3 regions of the Parabacteroides sp. 20_3 genome follow, and region 2 is predicted to be linked to each of the others. Evidence: riboswitches for the same ligand, from Rfam matches in the RefSeq annotation. Region 2 holds a riboswitch; each other region holds the start of a gene.

Region 1 (4,082 bases), on a different contig from region 2:
GATATCGTCGTTATTGTAAGAAAGGCGATCTGTTAGTTTCGCGCCGTTCCAAAAAGTATGTGTGTATTGCGTCGATACGTTCCATGCGTGATTCTTCATAAAGTCGGACTCGTTATTGTAGCGAGCCTCACGGTCAAGTCCCGGTAGCATCTCATTTTTATGGAGATATAACTGTCCTGTTTGCACATTATATACATCATTTGCCATTAAATCGGGAAGACCGATCTCCGTCCCATAGAAGTCGCGGTTAAAACCTCCGCGAACATCTAATATGTCACGTTCCGTCATTTTAGCTTGCAATGCCAGATAACCGGAAAAGCGACGGTTGCCATTATCACGCCAGCCCTCTTGATCGGAAAAGTTGACATTGGCGTAATAATTGACCGGACCGACCAATTTACCGCCCATGCCAAGTGTCGCCTCTTTATTCTCGTAACTACCGTAGGCCAATCGAGCATTAACGCTCTGTTTCTCTGACGGGGATTTACGAACGATATTCAAGGTTCCACCTACGGCTGAATGTCCGTAAAGTACAGAAGCCGGTCCCTTTAATAATTCAATAGACTCGATACAGGATAGATCGGGTACGGGATAAGAGTTGTTTATTGCCGAACGTTCATCGCGGATACCGTCTATCATCATGATAGAATGATCGAAACCACGGATCGACAATTGTTGAAATGCGCCATAAGATGTTTGGAATCGTACGCCCGGCATAAAGCGTACCGCATCTTGGATATTACGGATACCTCGCAACTCCAAACTACTCGCCGTAATGCTATTAATTGAAATAGGAAGATATTTCATAGGTACGTCCAACTTCGTGATTTGTGGACGTGGCTTGCGTGCGGCGGTCGCTACGACTTCTTGAATATTGAATGTCGTATCGGCGAAATTCGTGTACTCATTCTTGTGTTGTGCCTGCATCGTACTGATACATAAGGCTGTCAACGGTAAGATTGTCAAAACTCTTTTCATGTATTTAGCATATTAGTCCTTTTCTACCGCATAAGCTTTTTTCTTGTCGACGATATCAATCATCTTATGTTTAGCCATAAAACGGGCGTGCTCGATGAAAATCTTCTGAATATCCGGATTCTGTCCCAGACCTTCCATAAATACGCTTACCTCGTAGCCTTTCTTTTCCAGTTCCTCTTTCCAATCACCGGCGATATCGTTTTTCGCATGGTCTCCAGCGACAAACATAAATGGCATTAACACGACTTTCTTCGTACCATTGGCTTTTACTTGAGCTTCCATCGTATCAAAAGAAGGATAACCTTCAATAGTTCCTACGGAATAATTCTTGAACCCCTTCTCCTTCAACATATAATCCAACATGGCATATTGGGCCGTTGCTGGAGTATAAGTGCCATGACCTACTAATAATGTAGCGCCTTCCTTCGCCCCATTTTTTATGATAGCAGCGATTACTGCCTCATAATCTTCCGGCGTATACAATAGGGGATTGCCGATTCGGATTTCCTTGAAAGAAGACTTCATGGCGGCAACGTCTTTACGTAAGGATTCCATCTCGATACCTTCGATTATATTCGTGGATTGGATCAAGATGTGCGTATAACCATCAGCCTTTAACTTTTCCAAGGCTTCGATCGGGTTTAGTTTCTCTATGCCACGAGCTTTTAAGCGGCGCATTACAATGCGAGAAGTCCATGCCTCACGCAACTCAACATCTTTGAAAGCTTCTTTCGCTTTTTGATTGATCGCGTCGATTGTCAAGGCACGGGTATCATCATGGGTTGTTCCAAAATGTACCATCAATAAAGCGGCCTTATCGCCCGGTTGTAAAGAGGCGAATAAATCGGATGCTACAAAATTCTCGCCATCGTGCGCACGACAAACTAGGCTGATGACCAGCAGGAAGAAAGATAGTAAGTGTTTCCTCATCATATGAATATATTAATAATTAGATTACATATCAATCCCACGGAGACAACGTATTATTCCGTCTCCAACATCTTTTAGATATAGGTGATATTTCTATCCTCTTAATTGCTCCTAACCCCGGGAGGAATTAATCATTACTTCGCTTGGCAGGTTTCCTGACTGGCTCGGAAAGCAACCTTCCCATCTTTCTTAAGACAGTGGCATAGCAGAACGCTTTCCTTTTCAAGAGCTTCACAGTAGCGGGCACTGTTCCGGATTCTAACCGGATTCCCTTTTATAGAGTTGTCGGTAGACAAACTCTATCACCTAAGCGGTCGCAAATTTATATAAATAATCCCGAAAAGTAACAACATCTTTCAAAGAATCCCTGTTCCAATAGCATCTTTTTTGTTTAACATCAAATAAATAGATATGGAATGGATAACTAATTTACTTCAACATTATCCGGAGCTAGCTATTTTCATAACCTTAGCTCTCGGTTTCTGGATTGGCAAGTTTAAGATAAAGAAGTTCACGCTGGGAACGGTTACCAGCGTATTATTGGTCGGTGTATTGATCGGGCAATTAAAAATCGATATAAGCGGACCGTTAAAGTCCGTCTTTTTCTTGATGTTCCTCTTCGCTGTAGGATATAGCGTTGGGCCACAGTTCTTCCGGGGATTGAAAAAGGAAGGTCTTCCTCAAATGCTTTTCGCCGCCGTCATGTGTATATTTTGTTTGATCGCTCCTTTTTTGTTAGCGAAACTTATGGGATATAACGCAGGCGAGGCCGCAGGATTATTGGCGGGCTCCCAGACGATGTCGGCAGTATTAGGAGTTGCCGAAGATACGATCGGACAGATGAATATTAGCGATACGGATAAAAGTGCTATGGTAAATGTAATGCCCGTGGCCTATGCGGTAACTTATATTTTCGGTACGGCAGGATCCGCATGGTTAGTGAGTGATATCGGGCCACGTCTTTTAGGAGGACTCGACTACGTGAAAAAAGCGTGTAAAGAGCTAGAGGCTAAAATGGGAAATAACGACGAGAGCGAGCAACCGGGCTTTATGCCAGCCGCCCGTCCGGTAACTTTCCGGGCCTATAAGATTAGTAATGAATGGTTCAAGGATGGCAAAAGCGTAAAGCAGTTGGAGGTATATTTAGACCAATTGGGACGGCATTTGTTCGTGGAGCGTGTCCGTATTAATAATGTAGTAACCGATGTTAAACCGGATTTGGTTTTACATACCGGAAATGAGGTTGTTCTAAGCGGTCGCCGGGAATTCGTGATCGGAGAGGAGAACTGGATTGGCGACGAGGTCAATGACATTGAATTGCTTGATTTTCCGGCAGAGACGTTACCCGTACTAGTGATCCATAAGGAATACGTGGGGAAAAAGATCTGCTATTTACGCAATCAATCGTTCATGCATGGTGTTAGCATCAAGTCCGTAAGGCGCGCGGGTATCAATATCCCGGTCTTGGCCGCTACGGTGATAGATTCCGGTGATATGCTGGAATTGGTAGGCATGAAATCAGAGGTAAATAAAGCGGCGACGGCTTTAGGATATCCCGATCGCCCAACCAATCAGACCGATTTGATTTTCGTGGGTATCGGTATTTTCTTAGGGGGAATTTTAGGTTCGCTCGCGATTCATTTCGGGGGTGTCCCGATTAGCCTAAGTACGAGTGGAGGTGCTTTGATAGCCGGGCTCGTCTTTGGATGGCTTCGTTCTAAGCATCCGACCTTCGGGCGTATTCCGGAGCCTTCCGTCTGGATATTAAATAATTTGGGATTGAATATGTTTATCGCCGTAGTCGGTATCACGGCGGGTCCCAGTTTCGTGACCGGATTGAAGGAAGTCGGTATAAGTTTATTTATTATCGGTGCTTTAGCGACATCTATCCCGCTTATCATCGGTATTCTGATGGGACGTTACGTTTTTAAGTTCCACCCGGCTATTACTTTAGGTTGTACGGCGGGTTCACGTACGACAACTGCCGCATTAGGAGCGGTGGAAGATGCCGTAGGAAGTGAGACTCCAGCCTTAGGCTATACCGTTACCTATGCGGTGGGTAATACTTTATTAATCATCTGGGGTGTCGTTATTGTGCTAATCATGTAATATATATAATGTATGGACAAGAAGAAAATACATGTCACGAGAGAATATGAGAAAAAGATGTCGGA
Region 2 (4,082 bases):
CCGGAGAGGCATATTAGGGTTATTATTAGCCCTAATATGAGTCCGGTGTATAAATGTAACTTTACTATGATCTTTCTAATGATCGAATTATGCGACATGTCTTGTGCCTTTTTTAGAAGTTGACCGCTAGCATAACCATCAGCGTCCTGGCCGAGCCGGGGAATAAAAGATAGTTCCCTTGGGATCCGGTATAATATTCTTGGTTGAATACGTTTTTCAAGTTCGCCGAGATCTTGTAGAAACTGCGCTTGTAAGCCACGAAACAGTCAACCAGATGATAGGCGTCCAGATCGATCGTATGTGCCATGTTTCCGTAGGATTTACCTTGGAAGTACCAACCACCGCCGAAAGATAAGCCTTTAACCGGGCCTTTACGGATTAGGTAGGAGGTCCATAGGTTGAACTGGCTTGGTGAGATATTGGCCAGTTGCGTACCTACGGGATAGGTCTCGTCGTTCGTTTTCGTTACCTCGGCATGCGTATATGCGTAATTGAAGGCTACGCTCCAACTGGGAGTGATCTCTCCGTTTACCGAAAACTCTATACCTTTGCTGGTCTGCTTGCCGATCAGTATCTTATATTCCTCGTCTTCTGGGTCTATCGTCGGCAAGTTGGTCTTCGACAAGGTATAGAAGGCTAGGCCGGTGCTCAAGCGATCGTTGAAGAATGATTTCTTGACTCCCGCTTCCCATTGTTTAGAGGTAATCGGGTCGAATGCCTCGCCATCCTTCGTTTGCCCGGATTGAGGGACAAAAGACTGACTGTAGGTAGCATATAGGCTCAAGTCGGGCATGGGCAGATAAACAAGACCCACACGAGGCGAGATGGCAAAGTTGTTTTCATCCGTTTTTTTATCCTTAATATAATTATCTTGTTTATCGTTCACCCAGTCCGCACGGGCACCAAGCAATAACTTCCATTGATCGGAAAAGCTTACTTGGTCTTGTAGATAGATTGCGTAGGTACGTTGGGTGATACGTAAGTCTGTACTCTGTTCCATCTCGAAATCAACTGGTTCTTCGGAATATTCCGGATGAACATAACTAATCGGGGTGTACATATTCCCTTTTACTTTCCTTCGGTTGGTAAGCCATCCGTATTCCAAGCCCGCTATTACTTTATGCTGGATGAAGCCCGTCTTGAAGCTGCCGTTCAATTCCTCCAATACATTGGTATAATTGATTTTTGCGTCCCAATGTGCCAAACGGCGGGTAATCGTGCTGTCCTTCTGAGGGGTTTTCATCTGGAAATACAGACGATCCTCATGCGTGAAATATTGGCGGGCGGAACTTCTGAATGACCAGTTCTGGTTGAAACGGTGGGTCAACTGGAAACCAACGCTATTATTGGTAAACTTGCCATAGGCCCACGGTTCGCCAAGGAATGTCTTGAATCCGTTATCTATCACCTCATTGTTGATATGCAAAACGCCCGGATCCTGTGTCCTTTTATCCCGGAAGATATCGGCATCGATATTAAGGGTGGTCTTGCGTCCTAAGTCAATGTCGATGACTGGGGTGATGTCGTATCGTTTGCTGTTTTGCGGTTTCCTGAATTTGTCGGCATCTTCATACATTCCGTTCAAGCGGTAACGGATGGTCTTTTTGGTGTTCAGCGGGCCGGAAATGTCGATAGAGGCTTGCTTATAGTCGTAACTGCCGTATCTGATCGTAGCGCCATACCGGGGCGTATATAAGGTCGGCTTGGTGATAAAGTTGATGATACCTCCGGGCTCTACCGCTCCATAAAGGACAGATGCCGGGCCTTTGAGGATCTCTATACGCTCGATACTGGATAGCGCGTCGTTCGAGAACTTTAGGTATCGTACCCCGTTCCTGAAATAGTTACGGGAGTTCGTCATGGAGAAACCACGGGAAGAGAAGACCTCGTTGATGTTGGAAGCCTCGCCGGAAGGTCCGCCTTTCACGCCGCCCAGGTTCCTTACGGCCTCGGTCATGGTGGTAGCCTGTTGGTCTTCCAATAATTTCCGGGTCGCTATGCCTACGGTTCCGGGTATTTCCATCACGGGGATATCCATACGGGTAGCCGAATTAGCGATGTCGGAGTTATAACTCTGTGGTTTTGCCCCGACGATATCTACCTCGGGTAATCCTAATAGTTTGTAAGATAACTGAATCTCCATCTCGTAATTTCCTTCTCCCGCGGGAATATCCCGGATCGCCGAGACGGTGTTGTAACTGTTGGTGATTAGTACGTGGTCCTTCGTGTCCTTTAGTGATAAGGAGAAATACCCATCCGTATCTGAAATAACCCGTATATCCGTACCCTTAATGTAAATGACAATGTTTGCCATCGCCTTGTTGTCTTCATCTACGACCGTACCGGATATGACTCTGGAACTTCCCTCGGATGGCCTACTTTGAGCGACCGTCCGGGTGCCACACAAAACAATCCCGCTAACAATTAGCAGGAACAAATAAAAGTGTCTCATAATGTATAAAAATTAATTACGCAGTTTACATCTCTAATGTAATCGTTCCACTAGTTCCCCAAATCCCGGGAGAATCTATTTCTTTTTTTATCTGGCAGGTTTCCTGACTAACCCGGAAAGCGACCTTCCCATCTTTAGAAAAGACAGTGGCATGAAGAAGCTTTCCTCTTTACGGGTTTTACAGTAGCGGGCTCTGTTCCGGAATCTAACCGAAATTCCCTTTTATAGACTTGCAGAATGCAACGTCTATCACCAAGACATCACAAAAGTATAGTATTGATAGGGCTTTTTTTAATGAAATATGTTAAATATATTGAACGTGTTAAACAATTTGGCATATCCTTATGCGATAGTTTTTCCCGGACTAATCTTTATGGAAAAGTTTTTTCACCATTCAATGAACTTTCCTCTTTCCCGGCGCTTTTCCAGTTCCTCTTGTAAATGTCGTTGGCGATCTTTGGCGATGTAACGACGGGCGAAGATGTTCGGGACAGCTACACCGAGTGAGATACAAAGAATGATGAGTGCGGAATTGATCCCGTTGAAGAATGCGTTTGTGACCTCACCGACTACTCCATGCAGGTTTATAAATGCCAGTAATGAGCGATACATGAGTACTCCCGGAATCATAGGAATGACAGATGGAATCGTCAATACGTGATTGGGAACATGGCACCAATGAACCGCTTTTACGGCAAGGAGGCTGACTACGAAGCTTCCCATAAACGAGCCGATCACAGGACCATAACCTAATTCGAAGTTCACAAAGTTACGGGTACATACCGCAATGATACCTCCTACGGCTACCACCCATAATAATCGGCGTTGAATATTGAATATCATGGAGAAGCCTATGGCGGAGATAGCTGCCGCTAATGCATATATGTAGTACGGGTCATGTGGAACCATATTTAATTCACTGAACTTATGATCTATCTCGACATCATTCATGACAAGTACCCGCATGGCGAATGCGATACCGAAAGTCATGGCGGCTACCATCATGACCGTATTGGAGGCCCGGGTGATGCCGACAAGCAAATGATTGTCTAGCATATCATCCACGAAGTTAATCAAGGGTACGCCCGGCACGATAAATAAAGCGCAGGCTAATAATGGATGATAAGGAGTGTCGGATAGCCCGGAGAAGGAGGATGCGTATGCCAAGCAGGTGGATACGAAAGCGGCCGCGGCGATACTCATATATACGTTAAGTCCAGCCTCGACACAGCGGGCCCGTACCCTAAACCCGACGAAAGCGCAAATGGAAGCGAATAGGAATGCCATCCAGTCGCATCCGAATAGCTTACAGAATCCTCCGCATGCGAATCCCGCTCCGATAGCTACGATATAAGGGGTATAATTCCGGGGTTGGTGAACGATCTTCTCCAGTTCTTCCTCATATTTATCCAAGGAATAATCTTGCTCGATCGCCCGCCATGAAAGCTTGCTTACCTGTGAGATTGTCGTCATGTTAATGCCATGCTTCTCGCATTTCTGGAATTTGGAGAATGAGTTTCGCTCATCGCTTACGTTTACCATGATCATGGTCCACCGGATATCGATATGCAACTTCTCCTCGGGGATCCCCATAAAGGCGGCAACTCGTTTCATGTTTCGCTCGATACGA
Region 3 (4,082 bases), on a different contig from region 2:
TGCTCCTCGTCCACGATAATCAAGCCCAAGTCCTTAAATGGAAGGAAGAGGGAAGAACGGACCCCCAATACCAGCATAGGCTCGTCGTTATGCAATAGCTTATTCCAAACTTCCACCCGCTCGTTATCCGAGAACTTAGAGTGGTAGACCAATAGCTTATCCCCGAATAATTTCGCCAGCCGTTCCGTGATCTGGGTCGTGATAGCGATCTCCGGCAACATATATAAAACCTGCCGCCCCAGCCGCAAGACCTCATGGATCAAACGGACGTATATCTCGGTCTTACCACTGGAAGTCACGCCATGAAGCAAGCAGACCTCCTTCGTCTTGAAAGCCTCATGGATCTCTCCATAGGCTTTCTCTTGCGCCGGACTGAGCGGATTCGGCTCTTGCAAGCGGCAGACGGATACTTGCAAACGCCCCACCTCTTTCTCGTAACTCTCCAAGATACCCCGTTTCAGCAGACCCTCCAATACCGCAGAGGTATAACCACTGCGTTCCAATAGCTCTTTCTTGGAAAGCTCCTTCGATAAAGCAGGATTTAACGTATGGCTTAAATCCAAGAAGCTGACCAACAGAAGCTCTTGCTTCTTCGCTCGTTTCAAATCCTCGAACACCGCCTGTAATTTCGTCTCATCCCGGTAAGCCTCGGCCAAACGGATAAACGCCTGTGTCTTTGGAACGAATCCTCGCTTTAGCTCCTCGCTCACCTCGACCGCCCCTTTCACCATCAAGGAAGAGACGATCGGGACAACATTTCGGAGACCGGTCTTCTTCTCCAACTCCGAGATCGTCAATTTCAAAACCCCGCTAAAGGCATCCAGTACCGCTTGCTCGTTCGGGCGCAAGGGGGCGGTGGCCTCGAAATCCTCATTATAAGTAACCGCCGTCTCGCTTTCCAACTTTAAGCCGGAAGGCAAGGCCGCCTTATACACGTCGCCCAGCTTACATATATAATAAGAAGATATCCATTTCCAGAAACGGAGTTGCGGACGGCGGAGCACCGGCGTGGCATCCAGCAAAGCGTAGATCTCCTTCGTCTCAAAATCGGATACCGGTTCCCGGTCGTGTACCTCCATGACGATAGCCGTATAATATCGTTTCTTCCCGAAATGCACGATCACCCGGCAACCGGGAATCACGGCTCTCTCCAGATCTTCGGGTATCCGATAGGTATAGCTATTCTCCAAAGGAAGGGGAAGTATGACGTCCGCGTATTTCATTCAAACAGGTGTTTCATTACGAGCCCAAAAATAACAAAAAAGGCCGGACTTCTAAAGCCCAGCCTCTCTCATTTTATTTTCACCTATTTAGAACAAGATCGCTGCCGTGATAGACCATCCACGGTTCTTTCCGGCACCGTCGGAGAGGTTCACCTTCTCAATGCTATAGTTATCAGTCAGTCCCAGACCATAATTGAAACCCACCTGCAAGTGACTGATCAGTTCCACGCCGGCACCGAAGTTAAAACCTGCGCTGAAATTCTTCGCCTTCACCTGATCCGCTACGGAACCCGGGATATCCCAAAATTTATCACCGCCTACACGGAAACCGATATACGGACCGGCTGCCAAATACGCCTTGACGATCGGTAAACCGAATTTCCATTTCAAGTTGACCGGAACATCGATATAATCCGTCTTCATCGAAGTCTTAACCCCGCCAGCCGAGGTCGTCTCCAAACCTTTTTGCGAATACAACACCGCCGCATCGATCCCGACACCGACCAACGGTAAGGTCGTCTCGATCATCGGACCCACTTGAAAGCCGGTTACATTATCCGCTTTCAACACGTCCGAGTTGAAATGAACAGACGATATATTCACACCTCCCTTGATACCGAATTTAAGCTGAGCGTTCGCCGGAAGCGCCATCAACGCTAGCAAGGCAACCATAACAAGTCCCACAATTTTCTTCATATTCATACTTCTTTTGTTAATTACTCGTTGCAAATAAACGCACTTTTCTAATAATAAACAAATATTCTCTATAGAGTGTTCACGGAATACCCCAGTCCTTTAAACGCAAAGAAAGCATGCATCTTACACACGGAGCTCATCCCGTCGGTCAGATTCATGCTTCTTTCCCTAATTATTATGGCAAAATAATTATCCGAAACCATGAGACGACTTGATAAGAAAACCTTGGATAAAGAATAGTAAAAACCGGATACGGTTCTTGCGTTCTCTTCCGGCCTTTCCTCGAAGCCGTCGAAAATATACACGCCTTGCAGGTCTTCTGACTTACTTCCGGTCTTAAGCGCCTTCCCATTCACTTGAATGAACAGTGGCAACAGTATTGCTCAACCCGTTTATGAAGCTTACAGCAGCGGGACTGTCCGGGATTCTCACCCGATTCCCTTTTAATCCCTATCCGGCGATTGCCGAAAGGGAACAAAGCATGTAGCAAAGATACATAAAGTTTTGATGTAGCCTAACACTTTCCACAAAAAATATCCTTATATTCCCGGTTCCTGATATAGCATAAAGCCGCCCCGATAGCCGTGCGATACTCGGCATACTCCGGTATCTTGAAATGGACATCGCACATCTCCTCCAGACGGGGGAAAATATCCGGGCATTGTGGCAAGCGAGTCAGGTTACCGATCAATACGATATTCTTGATATCGCCATTTAACGAGGCGAAAACAGCTCCTTGTCCGATGGTCTGCAAGACCATATGAACGATACCGAGAGCGATATCCTCAACCTTAGCGTTCGCGTCCGCTTTTCCGAAAATAGAGGCTGTCACGTCCAGCGGCAGGCCGGGTAGCGGATGCGGCGTAATATCCCGGATATGCAAGTCGATATCATTCAAGGAACCGTGCTCGGCCAAAGACGCTATTTGGTGAAAGTCATGCGTTTTCAATAATAGCTTAGACAAGCCGAGGATTGTTCCGCCACCGATACCCAATCCCCCGATATGCTCGATCGTGGAGCCTTGTACCTTGACAAAGGAGGTACCCGTTCCCATGCTGACCACCAATAGACTGTCCAGTCCCGTATTATATTGCGCCCCTAGCCCATTCGCAAGGAACTCATCCGTCTTCGCAGTTGGTAAGCCATATAAAGGTTGATCGATATAAGCACTACCTACACCTGTCAAGATCACTTTCTCTATATTCGAGAGCGAGATGTTATTATCATAAATATATTTACCGAAGGCCCCGAATAAAGAGGTTACCGGATCGGTAGCTTTCACGAACATCGGGTTCTTGATCTTCTTATCCTCCACGCCGACGATCTTGGTCGTGCTACCTCCCACATCTATACCTATAACGATTCCCATGATTCTTTCCCTTTTTAATTGAATAATCGCTACAAAAGTACATAAACCCGCATACAATACTAAAAAAGGCCGGACAAAATCAATTGTCCAGCCTCTCTTTATTTAAAAACCGTAAGGTCTAAACTCCATTTATTCGCCTAACAAGATCTCAAGGATCTGGCAAGCTGCCTTCGATACGGAAGTACCCGGGCCAAAGATAGCGGCAACGCCAGCCTTATACAAGAAATCATAGTCTTGAGCCGGGATTACACCTCCAGCAATAACGATGATGTCCTCACGACCTAGTTTCTTCAACTCCTCGATAACCTGCGGAACCAACGTCTTATGACCAGCGGCCAAAGAAGAAACGCCCATTACGTGAACGTCGTTCTCCACAGCTTGACGGGCAGCCTCGGCCGGAGTCTGGAACAACGGTCCCATATCTACGTCGAAACCACAGTCCGCGTAACCGGTAGCGACCACTTTAGCGCCACGGTCGTGTCCGTCCTGACCCATCTTAGCGATCATGATACGAGGCTGACGGCCTTCTTTCTTAGCGAATTGCTCGCAAAGCTCGCAAGCTTTCTGGAAGTCTGCGTCTTTCTTAGTTTCTGATGAATACACGCCTGAAATAGTTCTAATGATTGCTTTATAACGACCTACAACCACCTCGCAAGCATCGGAGATCTCTCCCAATGACGCACGCAAGCCGGCAGCCTTAACAGCCAACTCTAATAAGTTGCCCTTCTTCGTCTTCACGCACTCCGTGATATCAGCCAAAGCTTTTTGAACAGCTGCTTCGTCACGGTTAGCAC

The links. A riboswitch is a leader RNA that binds a small molecule or an ion and turns the genes downstream of it on or off. The one in region 2 is predicted to bind cobalamin.
Region 1: linked by a shared signal. The riboswitch ahead of ACESPU_RS00200 (sirohydrochlorin cobaltochelatase) and the one ahead of ACESPU_RS16910 (TonB-dependent siderophore receptor) in region 2 are both predicted to bind cobalamin.
Region 3: linked by a shared signal. The riboswitch ahead of ACESPU_RS10365 (porin family protein) and the one ahead of ACESPU_RS16910 (TonB-dependent siderophore receptor) in region 2 are both predicted to bind cobalamin.

The regions. Positions count from the first base shown of each region.
Region 1 is NZ_CAXSNO010000001.1:49,033-53,114, forward strand. It holds gene ACESPU_RS00195 (TonB-dependent siderophore receptor) at 1-978, opposite strand, end outside; gene ACESPU_RS00200 (sirohydrochlorin cobaltochelatase) at 991-1,908, opposite strand; cobalamin riboswitch at 2,036-2,233, opposite strand; gene aspT (aspartate-alanine antiporter) at 2,320-4,017, shown strand; gene ACESPU_RS00210 (bifunctional aspartate transaminase/aspartate 4-decarboxylase) at 4,030-4,082, shown strand, end outside.
Region 2 is NZ_CAXSNO010000008.1:229,859-233,940, forward strand. It holds gene ACESPU_RS16905 (PepSY domain-containing protein) at 1-98, opposite strand, end outside; gene ACESPU_RS16910 (TonB-dependent siderophore receptor) at 113-2,452, opposite strand; cobalamin riboswitch at 2,528-2,724, opposite strand; gene ACESPU_RS16915 (threonine/serine exporter ThrE family protein) at 2,840-4,082, opposite strand, start outside.
Region 3 is NZ_CAXSNO010000004.1:280,224-284,305, forward strand. It holds gene priA (primosomal protein N') at 1-1,223, opposite strand, end outside; gene ACESPU_RS10365 (porin family protein) at 1,311-1,919, opposite strand; cobalamin riboswitch at 2,211-2,414, opposite strand; gene coaW (type II pantothenate kinase) at 2,434-3,288, opposite strand; gene scpA (methylmalonyl-CoA mutase) at 3,418-4,082, opposite strand, start outside.